Regions from separate parts of the Lelliottia sp. GFLA7 genome, predicted to be linked through region 1. Evidence: predicted binding sites of a transcription regulator. Region 1 holds the regulator's gene; each other region holds the start of a gene.
The links. Region 1 encodes Fur, which represses iron uptake genes when iron is present. Its sites were predicted from a motif close to ATAATAATGAGAACNACTATCAA; they were not measured.
Positions count from the first base shown of each region.

Region 2: the regulator Fur is predicted to act here: its motif matches at 2,086-2,108, upstream of AC07RN_RS04495 (TonB-dependent siderophore receptor).
Region 3: the regulator Fur is predicted to act here: its motif matches at 3,310-3,332, upstream of AC07RN_RS09520 (Nramp family divalent metal transporter).

Region 1 covers NZ_JBWLAQ010000001.1:784,712-792,783, forward strand. Annotated here, with positions in the region: gene pgm (phosphoglucomutase (alpha-D-glucose-1,6-bisphosphate-dependent)) at 1-802, opposite strand, end outside; gene seqA (replication initiation negative regulator SeqA) at 827-1,369, opposite strand; gene ybfF (esterase) at 1,553-2,326, shown strand; gene ybfE (LexA regulated protein) at 2,455-2,742, shown strand; gene fldA (flavodoxin FldA) at 2,900-3,430, shown strand; gene fur (ferric iron uptake transcriptional regulator) at 3,722-4,168, shown strand; gene chiQ (ChiQ/YbfN family lipoprotein) at 4,295-4,624, opposite strand; gene chiP (chitoporin ChiP) at 4,679-6,076, opposite strand; gene glnS (glutamine--tRNA ligase) at 6,517-8,072, opposite strand, start outside.
Region 2 covers NZ_JBWLAQ010000001.1:918,988-927,059, reverse strand. Annotated here, with positions in the region: gene AC07RN_RS04495 (TonB-dependent siderophore receptor) at 1-1,991, opposite strand, end outside; gene AC07RN_RS04490 (alpha/beta hydrolase-fold protein) at 2,147-3,715, shown strand; gene AC07RN_RS04485 (DUF1158 domain-containing protein) at 3,701-3,949, opposite strand; gene AC07RN_RS04480 (cation-transporting P-type ATPase) at 4,447-7,140, shown strand; gene AC07RN_RS04475 (efflux RND transporter periplasmic adaptor subunit) at 7,544-8,072, shown strand, end outside.
Region 3 covers NZ_JBWLAQ010000002.1:832,802-840,873, forward strand. Annotated here, with positions in the region: gene ipdC (indolepyruvate decarboxylase) at 1-312, opposite strand, end outside; gene mgrA (L-glyceraldehyde 3-phosphate reductase) at 498-1,496, shown strand; gene AC07RN_RS09515 (DUF2502 domain-containing protein) at 1,624-1,971, shown strand; gene AC07RN_RS09520 (Nramp family divalent metal transporter) at 2,031-3,269, opposite strand; gene nupC (nucleoside permease NupC) at 3,623-4,810, shown strand; gene AC07RN_RS09530 (sensor domain-containing phosphodiesterase) at 4,850-7,045, opposite strand; tRNA gene AC07RN_RS09535 (tRNA-Ala) at 7,258-7,333, opposite strand; tRNA gene AC07RN_RS09540 (tRNA-Ala) at 7,373-7,448, opposite strand; gene AC07RN_RS09545 (YfeC-like transcriptional regulator) at 7,666-8,028, shown strand; gene AC07RN_RS09550 (YfeC-like transcriptional regulator) at 8,030-8,072, shown strand, end outside.

The DNA of each region.
Region 1 (8,072 bases):
AGCGGAACGTCTGATCGACCTGATCGTTAACGATGGTCAGATCCAGCTTGTAGAACTCCGCGATACGTTTCCAGTATTCGATACCGGAGCCGCCCAGCGGATCGACGCCCAGCTTGAGTCCCGCTTTTTGGATCGCCGCGATATCCACGATATCCGCCAGTCCTTCGATAAATGGCTGAACCAGATCGATCGCTTTCACGTGACCAGAAGCCATCGCAGCATCCAGAGAAATACGCTTAACGCCTTTCAGGCCATCAGCCAGCAGCGCGTTCGCACGGTCCTCAACCACTTTGGTGACGTTAGTATCAGCCGGGCCACCGTTAGGCGGATTGTATTTGATACCGCCATCGTCCGGCGGGTTGTGCGATGGCGTGATAACGATACCGTCCGCCTGCGCGCCGCCTTTTTTGTTGTGCACCAGAATAGCGTTCGAGACCGCAGGCGTTGGGGTATAGCCGTTGTCTTCCTGGATAACGACATCCACACCATTCGCTGCCAGCACTTCCAGAACGGAAATGAAGGCCGGTTCGGACAGAGCGTGGGTGTCTTTACCGACGAAGCACGGACCGGTAATACCGTTTTTGGCGCGTTCTTCAGCGATGGCCTGAGCAATGGCCAGAATATGCGGTTCGTTAAAGCTGTGGCGTGCCGCGCCGCCGCGGTGGCCAGACGTACCAAACTTCACTGCGTGTTCTGCGTTGCCCACTTCCGGCTTCAATACATAGTACTGAGAGGTAAGCTGAGCGACGTTAATCAAATCGCTTTGTTGTGCAGGCTGACCCGCACGTTCGTGATTTGCCATTGCCTGGTCCTTCTTATGCAAGGGTTAAATTGTTCCGCAAACCTTTTCAATCAATTCCGCCGGGAATTGCATCGACTGCATGATGTGTTCGACCATGCTGCGTTTGCGTCCGGTGTTGGTATTGGTGATGACCCAATATGGGGTACCCGGAACCTGTTTTGGTTTGGTTTGGTTACCGTTTTGAATCAGCGTCTGCTCATCCGCCGCGAAGTACACGCGCGTACGGCCGTGGAGCGACTCGGTCGCCTCAGCAAACGCTTTGTTATCCAGTGAATAAAGTGTAGTCAGCACCAGCAGAAAACGGTTAACCGCTTTCTTTTGCTCTGCGTATTCATCGGAGAGCAGCAGTTCACGTACCGCACGCACTTTGTCTTTAACCGGCGCAACGGTTTTTGCTTCCGCCACGACGTTCGACGCGCGAACCTCTTTTGAAACCGGAGTTGCAGGCTGTGAAGCGGCAGAAAATTTCAGCATGCGACGTAAAATGTCGGACGCACTCTCGCCAATATGTCGCGTGTGGCTGGCAATATACGCATAGAGCTCATCATCAACTTCGATTGTTTTCATCTTAATCCAGTGCAATATCTTATCTGAATACAAGTCGTTGGGATTATAGGGGCTAATCCCAACCGCGGATAGGGTCAAGCCAGGGTGGCGGCAAAAGTCAGAATAAACTGGATCCTTGCAGCCGGGCGGCAGAATGGTCAACATAATACCCTAACCTGACATACGTAAAAAAAGAACTTTGCCATGAAATTGAATAGCCGAGCGCAATCTGCACAATCGCCGAACAATAATTCTCCCATCGTACTGGTTCACGGCCTTTTTGGCAGCCTTGATAATTTGGGCGTGCTGGCGCGCGATCTGGTTACCGATCACGATATTTTGCAGGTCGATATGCGCAACCACGGTATTTCAGCCCGCGATCCGGAGATGACTTATGCGGCGATGGCCCAGGATCTGCTGGATACGCTTGATGCGAATAACATCGAAAAAGCGACGCTGATTGGGCATTCAATGGGCGGTAAAGCGGTGATGGCCCTGACGGCCATTGCGCCAGAGCGCATCAACCAGCTGGTGGTGATTGACGTGGCGCCCGTGGATTACGATGTTCGTCGCCACGATGAAATCTTTGCGGCGATCAACGCTGTCACTGAAGCGGGCGCTGCAACCCGCCAGCAGGCGGCGGCGATTATGCGCGGGCAGTTAGATGAAGAAGGCGTGGTGCAATTTCTGCTGAAGTCGTTCGTCGAGGGCGCGTGGCGATTTAACGTGCCGGTGCTGTGGGATCAGTACGATAACATTGTCGGCTGGCAGCCGGTTCCCGCCTGGCAGTCCCCTACGCTCTTTATTCGCGGCGGTAATTCACCGTATGTCACCGAAGCCTATCGCGATGCGCTGCTGGCGCAATTCCCGCAGGCGCGTGCGCATGTGATTGCCGGTGCGGGCCACTGGGTTCACGCCGAAAAACCGGAAGCGGTGCTGCGCGCCATCCGTCGTTATCTCTCTGAGAACGCGATTTGATTAAAATGTCAGCGACTGGACGCCTGTTGGCCTCCAGTCGTTGGCGTGCTGATATCAGTAATGTATGATGTCGCGCTCATCGCCCCGGCAATAGCAGGGCCGCTCGTTTTCCCCGAATTATCTGAATCATGGCCAAAGAACAAACGGACCGTACGACATTAGATCTGTTCGCGACTGAACGTCGACCGGGACGACCTAAAACCAATCCGCTTTCGCGCGATGAACAGTTGCGCATCAATAAGCGCAACCAGCTTAAACGCGACAAAAGTCGTGGGCTTAAACGCGTCGAGTTAAAACTCAATGCGGACGCCGTCGATGCCCTAAGCGAACTGGCTGAGGCCCGTGAAATCAGCCGCAGCGAGCTGATCGAAGAGATGCTTATGCTGCAACTGCAGGCATTGCGCCATTCTCAGTAAAAGTCTGAAAAACCACCCTTACCCCACTTTCATGTAGCACAGAGTGCAGTCCCGCGTGATAGCTGTTTCCGCTGACTTCTCTGTTCTGCTATGATTGCCCTTATCCGTGGACAATTTGTGCCACCATACCATTAAGTTTCAAGAGGTTATTTTACTCATGGCAATCATCGGCATTTTCTTCGGCAGCGATACCGGTAATACCGAAAACATCGCAAAAAACATTCAAAAACAGCTTGGTAAAGACGTTGCCGACGTCCATGACATTGCGAAGAGCAGCAAAGAAGATCTCGAAGGCTACGATATTCTGCTGCTGGGCATTCCTACCTGGTACTACGGCGAAGCGCAGTGTGACTGGGATGATTTTTTCCCAACGCTGGAAGAAGTCGACTTCAACGGTAAGCTGGTCGCGCTGTTCGGCTGCGGTGACCAGGAAGATTACGCAGAGTACTTCTGTGATGCGCTGGGCACCATCCGCGACATCATCGAACCGCGCGGCGCGGCGATTGTCGGTCATTGGCCAACGGCGGGTTACCACTTTGAAGCGTCTAAAGGCCTGGCGGATGACGATCACTTTGTGGGCCTGGCGATTGACGAAGACCGTCAACCAGAACTCACCGCAGAACGCGTAAACCAATGGGTTAAGCAGATCCGCGAAGAACTTCACCTCGACGATATCCTGAATGCCTGATTGATCGTGCGGCGCTGCAAAACTGTTGCGCCGCATTGATAGGTATTTCCAATTAAAATAATTGCTACAAATTTTTAACTTTTGCTTTCAGACCTGTACAATATCCCAGGTTAAAGTGGATGCCTTCGCTCAACTTTGTTGGCGATACCACGTTTTTATAAGCATACTTTGCTTGAGACTTGCAGTTTTCATTTAAGCATGGCAGTTCTATAATGAAACGCATTATCCCAAGTGCATTTTCTGTCACTTCTTCTTTAGAAGTGAATCGTTTAGCAACAGGACAGATTCCGCATGACTGACAACAATACCGCATTAAAGAAGGCTGGCCTGAAAGTGACGCTTCCTCGTTTAAAAATCCTGGAAGTACTGCAAGGGCCGGACAATCACCATGTCAGTGCGGAAGACTTGTATAAACGTCTGATCGACATGGGCGAAGAGATTGGCCTGGCGACCGTTTATCGCGTTCTGAACCAATTTGATGACGCCGGGATTGTCACCCGTCATAATTTTGAAGGCGGTAAATCCGTTTTTGAACTGACACAACAGCATCACCACGATCACCTCATTTGCCTGGATTGCGGCAAGGTGATTGAGTTTAGCGATGAATCTATCGAATCTCGTCAGCGTGAGATTGCCACTCGTCATGGTATCCGTCTGACCAACCACAGCCTGTACCTCTACGGTCACTGTGCAGAAGGCGATTGCCGCGAAAACGATCACGCGCACGACACCAAATAATCGTATTTCATACTCTGAGCCAACCTAACGGTTGGCTTTTTTTTGCCTGCTATAAATGAAAAAGCCCGGTTGCGCTTCATCCTGCGAATTTCAGGATGAAGCACAACCGGGCGTGGCAAAAGAAGATTACTTGCTGTTGTTGCTGCGGATCTCCTGCCAGATCTTGTCACAACGCTTTGCCACTTCCTGATCGTTACCGGTTTGACGCGCCTGAATACAGGCCTGGTAATCCAGCACCCGCACATTTTCCTGCGTCGCAAACTGCTCGTGCGCTTTCTCTTTTTTCAGCACAGTCAGCACGCTCTGACAGGCCTGGATTTTGTCTGGCGATCCTTCGGCGGTGTTAATACAGGCGCTGTACGCCTCTTTCAGTCGTGAGTCTTCTTTTGGTGCCTGAGGCTGTGCGCAGGCGACCAGCCCCGATGCGAGCACCGCGACGATAATCAATTTTTTCAGCATTTCAGTCTCCATTCCGGCGGGATGGGGGGAATCACCCCGCCGGCGCGTTCATCAGAAAATGGTGAATGGCGCGATGACCATGAATTTCACGTCACGCTCATCCTGGAAGATGTTGCCGTAACCGCCCGAGTAGCTTGGAATATCGGAGTGGTTGTCGTACTGGGTGAAGTGCAGTTTGAACATCGTGCCCTTCGCGCGACCCTCCTGGAGGGTGTAGATCGCATCGAGGCTATATGAGGACTCTTTCAGGCGATAGTTCGGGTCATAGTAAGCGTCCGGCGTAGCCATATCTGCAGGTTTTGCGTCCCATGCATACGCGTAAGATGCGCCAACCGCCCAGCCCGGCAGATTCCAGTTTTTCAGGTCATACATGGCGCCGAAGAATACAGCTTTCTCACCATCGGCGTTGAAATCCGAACGGTTATCCCACCAGATATCCAGGCGACCATTTGATGACGCGTAGGTCGGTGTCATACGCTGCAAGAAGTAGCCCTGCTGGCCTTCGGCCTTCACGTATGTTCCTTCCAGACGCAAATCAACTTGCCCGACTTTGTAGCCGAAGGTCAATGCTTGCAGCCATGCCGTGCCGTTATACAGATCGTTCACGCTGCCATCGCTGACTTTGTCACGCGTGCCGTAGAACTGATAGCTGGTGGACAGCGGGCCGCCGACGATATCGAATTTATAGCTGGCTTTGGCGAAGTATTGATCCACGTATCCTTCTGCCTGACCAAAAGCCGCTTCCAGCACTAAATCGTTTTTAAAGTCATATTTCGCCCCTAACGAGTGGAGGTATTCGACTTTGGTTTTCTTGTCATTCTGATAGAACTTATCCATCTCCAGATGCCACGGGGCTTTATATTCGTTGGTCCACATGTAGGAGAAACTCAACGCGCCCGCATCACCGTAGTCAAAGTTTGCCCCGGCTTCGGCACCCTGATATGTACCAGGCATAAAGCTCCAGTGTGGGGCTAGCAGCGTCTGACCGGTTGGCTGAATATACCCGCCGCGAGCCCAAACCGGGCCGTATTTGAACTTAGCGGCCGCTTTATAGAGGCTTATTCCGCTCTTATCACCCGACCAGTCTTCTTTGTAGGCTTTGTTACTCGAGGAGAACGCGATTTCGTTCGGGTGCGCGCTGTCGCCATTTTCTGCCATCTCAATGGCAGTGAACGCCGCAATGTCCAACCCGAACATGTCCGCAGCATAACCTGACTGGAAATCGAGGTTGGCGTTCCAGGTGGAATGGGACAAGTTGGTTTTGTATTTGTCTTCGGTAACATCTTTACGGTCACGTTCACGTTGCCAGTAATAGATACCGCCCGTGAGCGTGGAATCATCGATAAAGCCTGCTGCCTGAGCCTGCGGTGAAGCGATAAAGCCAGACATTGCTGTCACACCGGCAATAGCCAGCGCCAGCGCACTACGTTTGCCACTGAACGTACGCATAGTTGTTCCTCTTTGACGAATTAAAGCGCCTTAAACGGCGAAAAATCTAAAAAGACCAAACGGTCAGGGGTAGTTATAAATACCCTCGAATTAACTACCGTCTTTAGACTATTTTTCGCGACGCGAATTATCAATGCTTTTCAGTGGGCAAAATGCAGGATTATGACGAAGTGCACATAATTGGTAGTGATTTGTAACATATAGGTCAGGAAGGGTTTTTACATTAAAAAATCAACTAAATTCAATCACTAATAATTATTGATAGCGATTACATCGTTTTATTTTACTCTCCTCATGCGCATCAAATTTTATTTAATAAAATAAGTAGCAGCTCATTGACCTCAATGTTAAACGTCTCTTTTTCGATGAAATACTAACAGCCTGATCGACAAGCAAAAAAAACGCCGCAATATGCGGCGTTTGTCTCTCATTGACCTGGATTACTCGCCAGCTTTGGCCCACGTGTCACGCAGACCTACTGTACGGTTGAAGACCAGTTTGGTAGCGGTTGCATAACGACTGTCAAGACAGAAGTACCCTTCACGCTCAAACTGGTAAGCCTTGCCGGTTTCCGCATTTTTCAGCGACGGCTCAGCGTAGCCCTGTTTGATCAGCAGGGATTCCGGATTGATCGTCGCCAGGAAATCTTCCGCAGCGCCCGGATTTGGCACGCTGAACAGACGATCGTAAAGACGAATTTCAACCGGCAGCGCGTGCGCAGCGCTGACCCAGTGAATAACGCCTTTCACTTTACGACCATCTGCCGGATCTTTGCTGAGAGTTTCCGCATCATAGCTGCAGAAAATCGTGGTGATATTGCCTTCTGCGTCCTTTTCGACGCGCTCAGCTTTGATCACGTAGGCATTGCGCAGGCGCACTTCTTTGCCCATCACCAGACGTTTGTACTGCTTGTTGGCTTCTTCGCGGAAATCGGCGCGGTCGATCCAGATTTCAGCACTGAATGGCACTTCGCGGCTGCCCATTTCCGGTTTGCTCGGATGGTTAGGCATCGTCACCAGCTCGCTTTCGCCCTGCGGATAGTTTTCGATAATCAGTTTAACCGGATCGATAACGGCCATTGCGCGCGGCGCATTTTCGTTCAAATCTTCGCGAATACAGGATTCCAGCGACGCCATTTCAATGGTGTTGTCTTGCTTGGTCACGCCGATACGCTTGATGAATTCGCGGATCGATGAGGCGCTGTAACCACGGCGACGCAGACCGGAAATGGTCGGCATACGCGGATCATCCCAGCCTTCAACGTGCTTATCCGTCACCAGCAGGTTCAGCTTACGCTTGGACATCACCGTGTATTCCAGATTCAGACGAGAGAACTCGTACTGACGCGGATGCACAGGAATGGTGATGTTATCCAGCACCCAGTCGTACAGACGACGGTTGTCCTGGAATTCCAGCGTACACAGAGAGTGCGTGATGCCTTCCAGCGCATCGCTGATGCAATGGGTGAAGTCGTACATCGGGTAGATGCACCACTTGTTGCCGGTCTGATGGTGCTCGGCAAATTTAATACGGTACAGAACCGGATCGCGCATCACGATGAAAGGTGATGCCATGTCGATTTTGGCACGCAGACACGCTTTACCTTCTTCGAAGCCACCCGCACGCATTTTTTCGAACAGGGCGAGGTTTTCTTCGACGCTACGATCGCGGTATGGGCTGTTTTTGCCCGGCGCGGTCAGCGAGCCGCGATATTCACGGATTTCGTCAGCAGACAGTTCGTCAACGTAGGCCAGACCTTTGTTGATCAGCTCCACCGCATAGGCAAAGAGCTGATCAAAATAGTCTGAAGAGTAGCAAATGTCGCCTGACCAGTTGAATCCTAACCACTGCACATCGTTCTTAATGGACTCAACGTATTCGATGTCTTCTTTTACTGGGTTGGTGTCATCGAAACGCAGGTTGCATTGGCCCTGATAGTCTTGCGCAATGCCAAAGTTCAGGCAGATGGATTTCGCATGGCCAATGTGCAGGTAGC
Region 2 (8,072 bases), 130 kb from region 1:
AACTGATAGCTCACCATCGCGTCATACAGATCCACCGATCCCACTTTGAAGGTGTTTTTCGCATCGCCATAGCTGGTGCCGATGTAACGCATTCCCACGCCTGCGGTCAGGCTTTTCAGCGTGCCGCCAGGTACGGTGTAGCTCGCGAAAGCCGACGCCATATGCGTTGGGATACGCGCGGGCGTTTTGCCTTCGGTTCCTGCCACCGTGGTGCTCTGGGTTTCCGCATCGGTGTAAGTGTAAGAGCCGATCAGGTTGATGCTGTCCATCAGCGTGGAGTGAATTTCGGCTTCCACCCCTTTCGAGCGCACTTCACCCGCGTTTTCAAACCAGCCTTCGGCGCTGTTGTACGTCGCCACGTTGCTCTGGGTCAGATCGTACAGCGCCAGCGTCATCAGCGTGGAGTCGACCGGTTGATACTTCAGGCCAATTTCGGTTTGCTTGCCGGTCGTTGGTTTAAACGGCGCCACGCCCGGCGCACGGTTAGTTTGCAGGCTGGGTTCAAACGACGTGCTGTAGCTGATGTACGGTGACAGACCAAAATCAAAGGCGTACAGCAGACCGGTGCGCCAGGTGAATTTATTGTCGTTTTGCTGAGTTTGCGTGCCGCCGTCAAAATCCGTGGTGCGCACTTCAGTCCAGTCGTAGCGCCCGGAAACCAGCCACTCCCAGTTATTCCAGCTCATTTGATCCTGCAGATACAGCCCCATCTGATCGAGATTTTGCTGTTCGTCGGTGGCGGTGCTGAAGGTGCTTTCATCGACGTTAATGCCGTAAACCGGGTTCGTCCAGTCCAGGTTATATTGCGCGCCCATCCCGCGCTCCAGCAATTGCTTATCTTTCGACGTTTTGTAATCCAGACCGCCGAGCAGGGTGTGATTGACATCGCCCGTCGCAAACAGCGATTCAAGCTGGTTATCGATGCCAAACTCATTGGTGGTGCGCTCTTCGTGCTGGGCGCGACGGGTCAGCACCGTGCTGTCCGCCGCGCTGTTTGCGTACACCAGATAGCGATATTTCTGCTTGATGGACGCGTAACGCGCGTTCTGGCGGAAGGTGAGGTTATCGGCAAACTGGTGCTCCAGCTCGTAGCCGATCATGGTCTGCTCGCGCCACGACTGGTTGTAATCCGGATCGCTGACGTTAAAGTCGCGCGGAATATAGCGGCCATTCGCGCTGGTCACCGTGCCGTACGCTGGCAGGAAGTTGCGATAACCGGCGTCGGGATCTTTCTGATAGCTGGTCAGCAGGGTAAAACGCGTTTGATCGTTTGGATACCAGGTGATCGCCGGGGCAATCGCCATGCGCGTTTCTTTATAATCTTCCACCTGATTGTGCTGGGTGCGGGCGATACCGTTTACGCGATACAGCACGCGGCCGTCATCGCTCAGCGGCCCGCCAAAATCAAACGCGCCTTCCGCCAGATCGTGATTCCCGGTGCGGAACTGCACGTGGTGAATCGGCTCGCTGGTGGGGAGTTTGCTGGTCATGCTGATCAACCCGCCTGGGTTAACCTGACCAAATAAGACCGACGCTGGGCCACGGACCAGCTCGACGCGTTCGAGCAGCCACGGATCAACGGAGCCGGTTTGCGAAGACGCCGTCGCGCCAAAGCTTAGCCCGTCGAGGAATTTGGGCACGTAGCTAAAACCGCGCACAAACACCTCATCGTTACGGTTCGACGAGCCGCGATATTCAGTGAACACCCCTGCGGAATAGCGCAGCGCCTGGGACACTGAGGTGACGTCCAGTTGCGCCATTTGGTCACGCGTGATCACGGAAACCGACTGCGGCGTTTTCACAATGTCCGCGCTGGTTTTGGTGGCGGAGAGCGTTTTGGTCGCCACGATCCCTTTCACCGGCGCGGTTGGTTCTTCGCTGACGCTCTGCGTTACTACTATGGTTTCTTCTTTGGTTTGCGCCTGCGCGGCCACGCTAACGGTGGCCAGACTCAACAGCCAGAGTTGCATTATCTTATTCTTATTAAACATGTTAATTGAACTTCCTTGGTTGCTATCGCCATAAAATGCCTGATTTGAAGTGGCTAAAAATCAGGCATAACACCCTTTAACGGATAGGATGATATTGCAAATCATTCCCATTTGCATTAGCGTAAGTAACAAATTTTTACAGGAAGCGGGTGTGAATGAAGAGGGCATGGAGTGGGCTGTTATTAGGGATAAGTACGCTGCCAGCGCTGGCGGCGACGTGTGAACACCCTTCCATTAAGGGCGAGCAGCAGGGGAAATTTGATGCCAGCGGCGAGGTCTGTTTTATCCTGCCCGCGCTCGGTGAAAACTATGTCTCCGCGACGCTGCACGGCGTGACGGATGCCCGTCTGCTGGACGGCAAAAACCGCCGTATCCGCACGCTGATTGAAAATGGCCCGGCGGATGGCGAGCACTCTCTGCTTTTTGCGCTTCCTGTTCAGCAAAACACCTCGCTGGTGTTGCACGGCGAAGCGGGAAAGCCGTGGCGTTTTCAGTGGCGAATGAAAGAAACCGCGCCGTTACCACGCACACAGATGATTGAGCCGGAAAGCCCGACGCTGCAAAAACTGGCTAAAACGATTGCTGCCGGTGGAAATACTGATGCGTTCTGGCAGGCGCAAATTCGGCAGGGAACGCCGATGGTGGAGCCTTTCGATGCCAGCCATAAGCGCATCACGTTTTTATGGCGCGGTGCGCGCGATAACGTGTTTATTCTCGGATCGCCCGCGGGCGATCACGATCCGCTGTTCCGTCTGGGGAAAACCGACGTCTGGTTCCGCAGCTACGTTGTGCCGGCTGATACGCTGACGCAGTACAAACTCGCGCCAGATGTCCCGCGTATCGAAGGCAGCGCCCGCGATCAGCGCCGTGCCATTCTGGTCAGCGCGCAGGCCGATCCGCTTAACCCGCAAACCTTTGGCGATCAAAAAGCGGATCGCTGGAATCGCTATTCGTTGTTGGATCTCAGCCCCGTGCGCTACTGCTCCGCTGCTGCCGCCGCACAGCCGCTGGCGCACGGTTCGCTCACACGACACGCATTTACCAGCAAAATACTGGGCAACGGGCGGGAAGTGATGATTTACCAACCGCGTGGTACACAGCCCGCGCGCTGGACGCTGATCCTGTTCGACGGGCAGATTTACCAGGACGAATACCACTTTGCCAACGTGCTGGATGGGCTGATTGCCCGTCACCATGTGCCGCCGGTTAACGTGGTCTTTATCGACAGTCTCGATCATGCCCGCCGTGGCAAAGAGCTTCCGCCGAATCCCGATTACGCCGACTTTATGGGGCAAGAGTTAATGCCGTGGCTGCGTGGACAGGGAATAGCGATGCAGCGTCAAAAAACGGTTCTGGCAGGTTCAAGCTACGGCGGCATTGCGTCGTCGTGGGTGGCGCTGCGCTATCCGCAGCTGTTTGGTAACGTTCTGAGTTTGTCCGGTTCGTACTGGTGGGCGCCGAAAGGCGAAGCGCCGGGCTGGCTGACGCGTCAGTATGCGCAGTCTCCGCAGTATCCGATTCACTTCTGGTTGCAGGCTGGGCGATTCGAAACGACCGGGCCGGGCGGGGGGATCTATCGCAATACCGAGGCGTTCGAACAGGTATTGCGTGAGAAAGGCTATCGCGTGAGCTTCCATCCGTGGTCAAGCGGCCATGATTATGCGGCCTGGTGTGAAGCGCTGATCCACGGGATGCGGGATTTCAGCGGCTTACGCGGCCAGTGAAAACCAGCGGCGCCAGACGAATCGCAGCACAAAGAATTCTATGGCGCCGAGCAGTAAAAACCACAGGCAGAACACAATCGTGTACAGCTGATTCAAATCCATCAGATGGAACTGTGCGACCAGTTTCTGCGCGACGGCCAGCCCAAAAGAGGGCGCGGGGAGCAGCAGGCAGGAGAGCAATGCCATCAGCAAAATGCCTCCTGCCGTTAACAGTGACTCTAACGGGTGCTTCATATTAATGTTAATCATCAGTTAAAAAAGTTATTGTCCGGCATCTTGCAACGTAAAGCAATATCCACCCGGATTAACGTATTCCGATAATAAACCCTAAATGACCCGCCAAATATTCGCGAATTAATTTAATTACGCCCCCGAAATTAAATTACTCTGTCGTAATGTAAATTATTGTCACGCTCAGGCGAAGAATTTTACAAACGTATAAGTGCTATATCCAATTAACGTCGCAATAACAATTGCAACAACGACATACAAAGCCAGACGCCGCGTGCTATTAATCCCAAACATGCTATCCCTCGTTTAGTTATCGTTTAGAAACATTTTGCAAAAATCATCTTATCGAAATAATGACCCACAGAATTTAATTACGCAACTGTCATTATATTGCGATGCTGAAAATAACTCTGCAAGCGTTAAAAAGAGTAAAAGTTGAATAATTAAAGCCAGAAAGGAATTCAGGCTTACGTCCACCGGATATTAAAGGAAATGTATCTATGACCAACAAAATGAACACCGAAAATCGGCCTTACCATCAGACGGTTGAGCAGGTTCTCGCAGAAAAAAAGAGTAACACCAATGGGTTGAGCCGTGATGAGGCTCAGGCTCGATTGCAGCAGTACGGCCCCAACGCGTTGCCAGAGAAAAAAGGCAAACCGGCATGGCTGCGTTTTCTGGCCCATTTTAACGATGTGCTGATTTATGTTCTGTTAGCGGCAGCATTATTAACCGCGCTCATGGGCCATTGGGTCGATACGCTGGTCATTTTAGGTGTGGCGGTGATCAACGCATTAATTGGCCATATTCAGGAAAGTAACGCCGAGAAATCACTGCAAAGTATTCGAAATATGCTTTCGAGTGAAGCGCGGGTTATTCGAAATGGGGCGCACGAAACCATTCCGACGACTGATATTGTCCCGGGCGATATTATTGTTCTGCGTGCGGGGGACCGAATTCCTGCCGATATGCGTCTCATAGAAGCGCATAATTTACGCGTAGAAGAAGCTATTCTGACCGGTGAATCCACGGTCGTGGATAAACATATTCTTCCCCTGAGCGGTGAATTATCGCTGGGCGATCGCACCAACCTGGTGTTCTCCGGTACGACCGTGAGCGCAGGCGGTGGCGTGGGCGTAGTCATTGCCACCGGGCAGGACACCGAGCTTGGTCACATCAATCAGATGATGGCGGGCATCGAAAAGCACCGTACGCCGCTGCTGGTGCAGATGGACAAACTCGGTAAAGCGATCTTCGCGCTGATTCTGGTGATGATGGCCGCGCTGTTTGTCTTCAGCATGCTGTTGCGTGATATTCCGCTGGGCGAGCTGCTGCTGTCCCTGATCAGCCTCGCGGTAGCGTCCGTTCCGGAAGGTCTTCCTGCGATTATCTCCATTATTTTGTCCCTTGGCGTACAGGCGATGGCGAGCAAAAAAGCCATTATCCGCAAGCTGCCAACCGTGGAAACGCTGGGCGCGATGACCGTGGTCTGCTCCGATAAAACCGGCACGCTGACCATGAACGAAATGACCGTCAAAGCGATTATCACCGCTGACAGCTGCTATCGCGTCGAAGGGAATAGCTACGAGCCGGTGGGCGATATCTGTCTGGAGGGCAGTGACGAGCCGGTGCAAATCCAGCAGGGAACGGTGCTGGAGCACTATTTGCGCACCATTGATCTCTGCAACGACAGCCAGATGATGCAGGATGAGCGCGGTCTGTGGGGTATCACCGGCGGGCCGACCGAAGGCGCACTGAAAGTGCTGGCGGCGAAAGCGAATCTCGCGCCTGTTGTGACCACGCTTATCGGTAAAATCCCGTTCGACTCGCAGTACAAGTACATGAGCACTCACTACTTGATTGGCAGTGAAGCGCAAATCCTGATAACCGGCGCGCCGGACGTGATTTTCGACCTGTGCGACCAGCAGCAAACCCGCACTGGTGCCGAAGCGTTTAACCGCGCGTACTGGGAAACCGAAATGGAGCGCTATGCGCGTCAGGGCCTGCGTATGGTTGCCGCGGCTTTTAAGCCCGCACCAGCGGGGCAGCAGGCGCTGAGTCATGACGATCTGCAAAACGGTCTGATTTTCCTGGGTATCGCGGGGATGATGGATCCGCCACGCCCGGAGGCTATCGACGCCATCCACGCCTGTCAGCAGGCCGGAATTCGCGTGAAGATGATCACTGGCGACCACCCGCAAACGGCGATGAGTATTGGTCAGATGCTGGGCATCACCAACAGCGCGCAGGCGGTGACGGGCTATGAGCTGGAGCACATGAACGATGCCGAGCTGGCAGAGGCGGCGGTGGAATATGACATTTTCGCCCGTACCAGCCCGGAGCATAAGCTGCGTCTCGTCAGGGCCTTGCAGCAGAAAGGTGAAATCGTTGGCATGACCGGAGATGGGGTGAACGATGCGCCCGCGTTGCGTCAGGCGGATGTCGGCATCGCGATGGGCATCAAAGGCACGGAAGTGACCAAAGAGGCCGCTGACATGGTGCTCACCGATGACAACTTTGCCACCATCGCCAGCGCGGTCAAAGAGGGGCGTCGCGTCTACGACAACCTGAAGAAAACCATTTTGTTCATCATGCCAACCAACCTGGCGCAGGGGTTGCTGATTGTGATTGCACTGCTGGCGGGAAATATCATTCCGCTGACGCCGGTGCTGATTTTATGGATGAACATGGCGACGTCCGCCACGCTCTCCTTCGGCCTGGCGTTTGAAGCCGCCGAGCGCAACATCATGAAGCGTCCGCCGCGTCAGACCGGACAGCACGTTATGGATGCCTTTGCGGTCTGGCGTGTGGCGTTCGTCGGTACGCTGATTGCGATTGCGGCGTTTGCCCTCGAAGCCTGGCTCGCCCCGCGCGGCCACAGCGCAGAGTTCATCCGCACCGTGCTGCTGCAAATGCTGGTGAGCGCGCAGTGGGTCTACATGATCAACTGTCGTAACACCAACGGTTTCTCTCTGAACCGGGGTCTGCTGGCGAACAAAGGGATTTGGCTGGTAACGGGCGTGCTGCTTCTGCTGCAGCTGGCGATTATCTACCTGCCGTTTATGCAGATGCTGTTCGGCACCGAAGCGCTGCCGCTGCGCTACTGGGGCATTACGCTGGTGATTGCCGGGGCGATGTTCTTTATCGTCGAGATCGAGAAGCGACTGACGCGCCGGTTCCGTAAGGCTGCATAACCTTTGCCCTCACCCTAACCCTCTCCCACGGGGAGAGGGAACTCTGACCACACCCGGTGTGTGAGAGGGAACTCTGATTACACCCGGTGTGTGAGAGGGAACTCTGATTACACCCGGTGTGTGAGAGGGAACTCTGATTACACCCGGTGTGTGAGAGGGAACTCTGATTACACCCGGTGTGTGAGAGGGAACTCTGACCACACCCGGTGTGTGAGAGGGAACTCTGATCGCACCCGGTGTGTGAGAGGGGACTCTGATCGCACCCGGTGTGTGAGAGGGAACTCTGATCACACCCGGAGTGTGAGAGGGGACTCTAACCACACTCACTGCGGGCGACGGGGGCGTTAACCTCCCTCTCCCTCCGGGAGAGGGCCGGGGTGAGGGATTTCAACGAGGCACTTCCATGAAAACGACTTTCCTGCGCATCGCCACGGCCTGCGCGTTCCTGGCCTGCACCCTGCAAACCGCCGTGGCTGCGGCCATTCCGGTACGTGTCACCACCGTTAATCAAACGGATCACGCCGCCGAACGCCAGATCCCTGGCCGCGTCGAGGCGATCCACACCGTTGAACTTCGCGCCCGCACGGAAGGGGTGATCACCCAGGTTCATTTCCGCGACGGGCAATACGTCCGACAAGGCGACGCCCTTTTTGAACTTGATGACGCTGAACCGCGTGCGGCGGTGCGACTGGCGCAGGCCGAAGTAAAGAGCGCTGAAGCCACGCTACGCCAGGCGCAGCAGCAGCTCACGCGCTTTCAAAGCCTCGGTACCAGCAACGCCATCAGCCGACACGACGTCGATAACGCCCTGATGCAGCGTGACGTGGCACGCGCTGCGCTCGAACAGGCCAAAGCGCGCCTTGAAGCCCGCAACGTCACGCTCGGCTTTACCCGGATCACCGCGCCTATCAGTGGACGGATGGGGCACAGCC
Region 3 (8,072 bases), on a different contig from region 1:
ACACGGCGCGCCTACGATGTGTAATACCGGCACGTACTCCGCAAAACTACCGGCGATGCCGTTCATCGCACTCAGTTCTCCCACGCCAAATGTCGTGAGCAACGCGGCAAAACCCTGGCAGCGCGCATATCCATCGGCGGCATAGGAGGCGTTGAGTTCGTTTGCACACCCTACCCAACGGATTTCGGGGCTATCGATAACGTGATCAAGGAACTGGAGATTGTAGTCACCCGGCACGCCAAACAGGTGCTTAACGCCACACTGTGATAGACGGTCCAGCAGATAATCGGCGACGCAGTACGGGGTTCGCATAACAGGAGTCCTTCTGACGTTGACCTCACTTTGAGTATTAAAGAAGCGTGATGCCTGTCCAGGAATGCGGAAAAGAAAAGGTTGGCAAGAATGCTTTACGAAAAATGGCGTAGTAATCTGATGGCCCGATTCAGCGTGTAAACGTATACACTGAGAATCACACTTCAGAATAAAGGGGCTAGCGCATGGTTTTTCAGGCGGATAAAACACGTTATGAGTCAATGCAATACCGTCGATGCGGTCAGAGTGGTCTTAGACTCCCCGTCGTCTCGCTGGGTCTGTGGCATAACTTTGGCGACAGCACGTTAATTGAAAATAGCCGTCAGCTTTTGCAGCGCGCATTCGAGCTCGGGATCACCCACTTTGATCTCGCCAACAACTACGGTCCACCGCCAGGATCGGCAGAGAGCAACTTTGGGCGTATTTTTCGGGAAGATTTTCACGCGTACCGCGACGAATTAGCGATCTCGACTAAAGCGGGATACACCATGTGGGATGGGCCTTACGGGGACTGGGGATCGCGTAAATATTTAGTCGCCAGCCTCGATCAAAGCCTGAAACGCATGGGGCTGGAATATGTTGATATCTTTTACCATCACCGTCCAGACCCAGAAACGCCGCTCAGCGAGACGATGAGAGCACTCGATCATATCGTGCGCCAGGGTAAAGCCCTGTATGTCGGTCTTTCAAATTATCCGGCTGAATTGGCGCGCCAGGCAATAGATATCCTCGACGATCTTGGGACGCCTTGCCTCATCCACCAGCCAAAATACTCGATGTTTGAACGGGCTCCCGAAGAGGGTTTGCTGTCCGTTTTGCAGGAAAAAGGTGTGGGTTGTATTCCTTTCTCGCCGCTCGCGGGTGGGCAACTGACCGATCGCTATTTAAATGGTATTCCGGCTGATTCGCGCGCAGCGAGCAAGAGTCGATTCCTGAATGCCGATCAGGTTAGCGATGAAAAACTGAGTAAGGTTCGCCAGCTTAACGCGTTGGCCGAAAGCCGAGGTCAGAAGCTGTCACAAATGGCACTTGCCTGGGTGTTACGTCACGACACCGTCACCAGTGTGCTGATTGGTGCCAGTAAGACTTCACAAATCGAAGACGCTGTCGGTATGCTCGATAATATTCATTTCTCTACGGAAGAACTCGACGCCATAGAAGTGATTTTGAATAGCTCAAATTAAGTGCGTTTTTAGCAAAAAGTGCTCCCCGCCGTGAATTAGGAGTTGAGGCGATTATACGGGGCTTTACTGCCCCGTAATATTGCGTTAACAGGCCGCTTACGGCCCCGATCGTGGGAGAATAACAATAATGTTCAGGTCACTCATTCTTGCAGCAATACTGATGGCGACCGCCCCGCTGGTTGCAAATGCAGGCGAAATTACCCTGTTGCCATCAGTAAAATTACAAATTGGCGATCGCGATAACTCTGGTAACTACTGGGACGGTGGCGGCTGGCGCGATCGTGATTACTGGAATCGTAACTATGAATGGCGCAAAAACCGCTGGTGGAGACATGATAATGGTCGCCATCGTGGTTGGGATAACCGTAAGGCATACGAACGAGGCTATCGCGAAGGCTGGAGCGATCGCGACGACCATCGCGGGCCTCGAGGCCATGGTCACGATCGTGGCCACGGACACGGGCATCGCCATTAATACTGTCACCCAAAAAAGGAGCCATCAGGCTCCTTTTTTCATGCTTTTTTAAGTCTGGGCTACAACCCCAGCAGCGTACCAATCAACAGCCACAGGTTCAGCGCCACCACCAGTACGACAATCATCCATCCGATACGTTTAACCAGCGTCGTATTGACCAAATCACCCATCAGCGATTTATTGCCTGTAAAAATCAGCAGCGGTACCAGCGCCAGTGCAATGCCAAAGCTCAGCAATACCTGGCTCATCACCAGAATGCGGGTTGGATCCAACCCCATCAGAATGACGATAAATGAAGGCATCATGGTGACAGAGCGGCGCACCCACAGCGGAATGTGGAAACGCACGAAGCCCTGCATAACGACCTGCCCGGCCAGCGTACCGACCACCGTAGATGAAAGCCCCGCAGCCACCAGACTCAAACCAAAGATCGTTGCTGCCGCATGGCTCAGCAGCGGTTCCAGCGTCAGATAAGCCTGATCGAGATCGGCGACGCCGGTATGACCATTAAAATGAAACGCCGCTGCGGCTGTCGCCATCATGGCGAGATTAACGAATCCGGCAATCGTCATCGCAATACCCACATCCCATTTGGTTGCCGAATAGCGTTCCTGCCGGGTACCATCATGCGCATTTTGCGTCAACGACGAGTGGAGATAGATAACATGCGGCATTATCGTCGCGCCCAGAACACCAGCGGCAAGGAACACGGCTTCCGAGGTTGGCAGACTGGGTATCGCCATGCCTTTGCTCAACTGCACGAGATTCGGCTGCGAAAATACAAGCTCAACGATATACGCTGCCGCAACGAATAACAGCAAACCGCCGATGACCAGTTCCAGCGGTTTTTGCCCGCGCCGCTGCAGCATCAGAATAAGAAAAGTGGCAATACCCGTCAGCACCGCTCCCTGAAGCAACGAAACGCCGAGGATCAGTTTGAAGCCTATGGCCGCGCCGATAAATTCCGCGAGATCGGTCGCCATCGCGATGATTTCCGCCTGAACCCAGTAAAACCAAACGACCGGACGGGGATAATGATCGCGAATTTGTTCCGCCAGGTTTTTGCCCGTCGCGATCCCAAGCTTTGCAGACAAGACCTGAATGAGCATCGCCATCAGATTTGCCCACACAACGACCCACAGCAGTTTATAGCCGAAACTGGCCCCGGCCTGAATATTGGTCGCAAAATTACCCGGATCGATGTAACCAATCGCAGCAATGAACGCCGGTCCCATTAATGCAAACCGCAACTTGCGCGCTGCTCTGCCACTGCTACCCTCAACGCGACTGTTATTCATTTCTACCTCTGAAGATATAGCCTTTGCTATGTTTCATGCTATCAAAATGAGAATGATTATCAAGATCATTTAAATGGGTTATAGCGATTTCATTGATAGCGAAGAGCAATAGCAAGACAGGACGTTTTGGAATTATTTAGAACGGACAGCGAAATTGAATCATCTTTTGTGAAGCGTAGCACACAAACGTAACTTTTCACTCATTTACATAACATAACAGAAATGTATGGTTGATCACTATTTTTGAGACTCGTCACAGGATGTAACTATAGTGTGGTCTTGATCTCGTTTTCTTTGCACTTGTTACATAGAATGTGCACGGAAATTAAACCTGCCTCATATTTGGAGCAAATATGGACCGCGTCCTTCATTTTGTCCTGGCACTTGTTGTCGTTACTGCACTTGCATTGCTGGTCAGCACTGACCGCAAAAACATTCGTATTCGCTATGTTATACAGCTGCTCGTCATTGAAGTTTTACTTGCGTGGTTCTTCCTGAACTCCAACATCGGCCTTGGTTTCGTTAAAGGCTTTTCCGAAATGTTCGAAAAACTGCTCGGATTTGCCAACGAAGGGACCAACTTCGTCTTTGGCAGTATGAACGATCAAGGTCTGGCATTCTTCTTCCTGAAAGTGCTGTGCCCAATCGTCTTTATCTCTGCGCTGATCGGTATTCTGCAGCACATTCGTGTTCTGCCAGTGATTATTCGCGCTATTGGCTTCTTGTTATCTAAAGTCAACGGTATGGGTAAACTGGAATCTTTCAACGCCGTCAGCTCCCTGATTCTGGGCCAGTCAGAGAACTTTATCGCTTATAAAGATATCCTGGGCAAAATGTCTCGCAACCGCATGTACACCATGGCGGCTACCGCAATGTCGACTGTATCCATGTCTATCGTGGGTGCATACATGACAATGCTGGAACCGAAATACGTGGTCGCAGCGCTGGTTCTGAACATGTTCAGCACCTTTATCGTTCTGTCCCTGATCAACCCTTACCGCGTTGATGCCAGCGAAGAAAATATCCAGATGTCTAACCTGCACGAAGGCCAGAGCTTCTTCGAAATGCTGGGCGAATACATTCTGGCTGGCTTTAAAGTTGCCATTATCGTTGCTGCCATGTTGATCGGTTTTATCGCGCTGATCGCTGCGTTGAACGCCCTGTTTGCTGCCGTTCTGGGCATCTCCTTCCAGGGTATTCTGGGTTACATCTTCTACCCAATTGCCTGGGTAATGGGTGTACCGGCGCATGAAGCACTGCAGGTCGGTAGTATTATGGCCACCAAACTGGTTTCCAATGAATTCGTTGCGATGATGGATCTGCAGAAAATTGCCAGCACGCTCTCTCCGCGCGCAGAAGGCATTCTGTCAGTCTTCCTGGTTTCCTTCGCTAACTTCTCTTCTATCGGTATCATCGCAGGCGCGATTAAAGGCCTGAACGAAGAGCAAGGAAACGTGGTCTCCCGCTTTGGTCTGAAACTGGTTTATGGTTCAACTCTGGTGAGCGTACTGTCTGCGTCTATCGCAGCCCTCGTACTGTAATCAGAAGAAAAAACCGGGGGTGATAAGCCTCCGGTTTTTTTATGCCTGTAATTCCTCGATGGGATGTGGCTTACCAATCAGATAACCCTGAAGATAATCCACGCCAAAGGCCAATAGCATCTGGCGCTGCTCTTGCGTTTCAACATATTCGGCGACAACGCTCAGTGATTTAGTTTTTGCCAGATTGCAAATCGATTTCACAATCATCGCGTCCATATCATCGGCACAAATATCCTTAATAAAACAGCCATCTATCTTTATGATGTCAGCCTCCAAACGCTTAAGCCGCTCGTAGTTGGCATAACCCGTACCAAAATCATCAATTGCAATTTTGAATCCGAATTCGCGCAGCCTCTGGATATTTAAAATACTGCTTTCAGATTCAGAAAAAGCCTGCTCTTCAGTGACTTCGATAATCACTGCTGCAGAAGAGACACCATGGCGCTCAAAGAGAGTAATGATGTCTGATGCTGTCTCTTTCTGCATCAATGTGAGAGGCATGAGATTGACCGAGAACCGGGCGGAATGGTGCGAAACGGGATGATCCGCCAACCATATCACCATGGCTTCCACCACGCTCAGGTCGAAACGTCTGCTGAGATTAAACTGTGCAATGAGAGGGATAAATTGGTCCGGAAAAATCAATTCGCCATCGCTTTCCAGTCGCGTCAGGATTTCGTGATATCCCCCGCCTGCAGCCTTCTGAATAGGTTGCACATACAGACGCAGCCCACCCTCACTGAGCGCGCGTTTAATGCGACTCAATAGGAAGACGCGTTCCGTCGTCTGGTCAGATACCGTTGCCATACTGTGAGTTAATGCTAATACGGTTTGATTTGCACAAGACTGCTCTGACAACCAACTCAATTGACCCAGCACATGATGAAGGTTCTCACCCCATTCATCGCTCAGGCTCCCCCAAGAGGCGCCAAATTCAACATCCAGGGCCGTGTTGTTCCAGTAAATTCTTCGATTATTTAGATGGTCAACCATGTGCTGCAATCGCGCAGCCGTTTCGGTGCCGTTCAGTACAAGAACCAACTCGCTACCCGGCAGTTGGAAAAGTTTTTCATCAGTCAGCAAAAAAGGCTGTAAACCGCTCGTGACTTCACGCTTACAGTTTACTCGCATCATCATCCCATAATGCCGACTCAGAAACTCCAGATTAGCGATGCGCAGGCAACATACATGAGAGTGTGGGTGCTTTTCGAGAAAAGCCTCCAGCGCGCGCATGTTAGGTAAGCCCGTCAAGGGGTCGGTCAATGCCCTCTCCTGCCAACCCTGCTTTAACCATTCGCCATGCTGATAGATACGTGACATGTAAAGCAGACAGATCGCGAACGAAATCAGAACGGAGAGAGCAAATGCCAGGGCGTAGCCATTCTCCACGCCATAAAGGAAATTGCCGTTATAGGTAAGCAGCAAAAATACACAGATCGCCCAACTGAACGAAATCACGCAATAGCTTAATCGGCTAATACCCAGAGTGAACAGGATAAATATGACCGGAACCAGATAGCCTGCAATATAATTTGCACGATAAGGCGTGCACAGAGCAATCAGCACGGTGCCCAAACACAACAACCAGAATAATGTAAAAAAGATCTGCTTTTTAGAAAATGAAGGCCTGACATGATACCGCCAAATTTTTATGACATAACGAGGATTAATGATCATCCTTAATGGGTAATAAAACATCATTGTAAATATTATTGCAGAAGATATTAGGCTCTGAATATCGATAACGTTATCCATTGCCGAGCCTACGCCAAAATAAGTCGACAGCGGCACAGGAAAATGGAGTATATACCCTATCAGCAACATAGAAAATTTAATGCTGATGGGAAGGATGAAACCTAACCAAAAAATCCGTATCCCTATGTATCGTTGGGGGACACCGAACCGCCAACGTCGCCCAAGCTGCCAGCGCATAATGCCGCAGACGGTAAACACAGAAAATACCTGGCAAAACAATAACGCGAATGACTGTATGAGAGTTAATTGTAAACCCCATGCATTGATAAGTGCAGAGCTAAAAATAATGGGAGCGACTGCACGACGACCAAATAATAAAATAACCGACAGCATAACGCTCAGAGGAAGCCAGGCGAGATAAATGTCATTTCCATTAACAATTGCACGAGGGGAGATATAGCGGGAAAGAGGCAGAGTCAGCAGGCAAATTAAAGAAGCTAGTGCGAATATTCTTAAATTATCAAGAATTTTATTTGTCATTACGGTTAGCAGCCTCATTTGCCTGACAGCACGTTAATTTTTAAGAATAGTAAAATTATTAATTGTGCTAAGCAAGTTTCCCTTTCAGAGCCGTCAGCGTTTTTGCATGAGGTTTACTCGCAGTATAGGAAATGTATGGTTCTGCAACAAAATGAGGGATGTTTTTAACATGGGCATAAAAAAACCCCCGCCATCCGGCGAGGGTCTAAATTTGGTGGAGCTAAGCGGGATCGAACCGCTGACCTCTTGCATGCCATGCAAGCGCTCTCCCAGCTGAGCTATAGCCCCACAGTGTCTTTACGTTCCAAACTCTCCTGGATAAGAATTTGGTGGAGCTAAGCGGGATCGAACCGCTGACCTCTTGCATGCCATGCAAGCGCTCTCCCAGCTGAGCTATAGCCCCAACGTAAAGCTGTCGTGTTGACGGGCGGCATAATATGAATTCCATTGCAGAGTGTCAACGGCAAAATCAGTTCCTCTCTTTCAATCGTCGAAAAATCATGCAAATAAAACACATTGCGAAGCGGCTCGCAGTCCTAAGTTAAGCCTGTCACGTTTTCGCGTAAAAGGGTGCTATAAGATGAACCACTAATTAACCCTACTGATACTCAGGTGATTGTATGATCAAGGAACGAATGACGCCGGAGGAGCTGTCTCAGCTCACTGGCTATAGCCGTCAGACCATCAATAAATGGGTACGTAAAGAGGGTTGGAAAACTTCACCAAGGCCGGGCGTTCAAGGCGGAAAAGCGCGACTGGTGCATGTGAACGAAAAAGTCAGAGAATTTATTCGTTGTGCTTGTCGGATAACAGACGAACCTCAGCTATCTGAAGGCAGTGCAAACCCTAACGCACTTAACGCGCTTCTCCTGACACTGGCAAATGAAATGACCCCGGATGAACAAAAGCAGCTGACCACGCTGTTACTGCGGGAAGGGATTTCCGGATTGTTACAACGTTTAGGAATACGTGACCAGAACTAATATGAATAAATTACGGAGCAAAATGACCACGGAAGAGCTGGCCG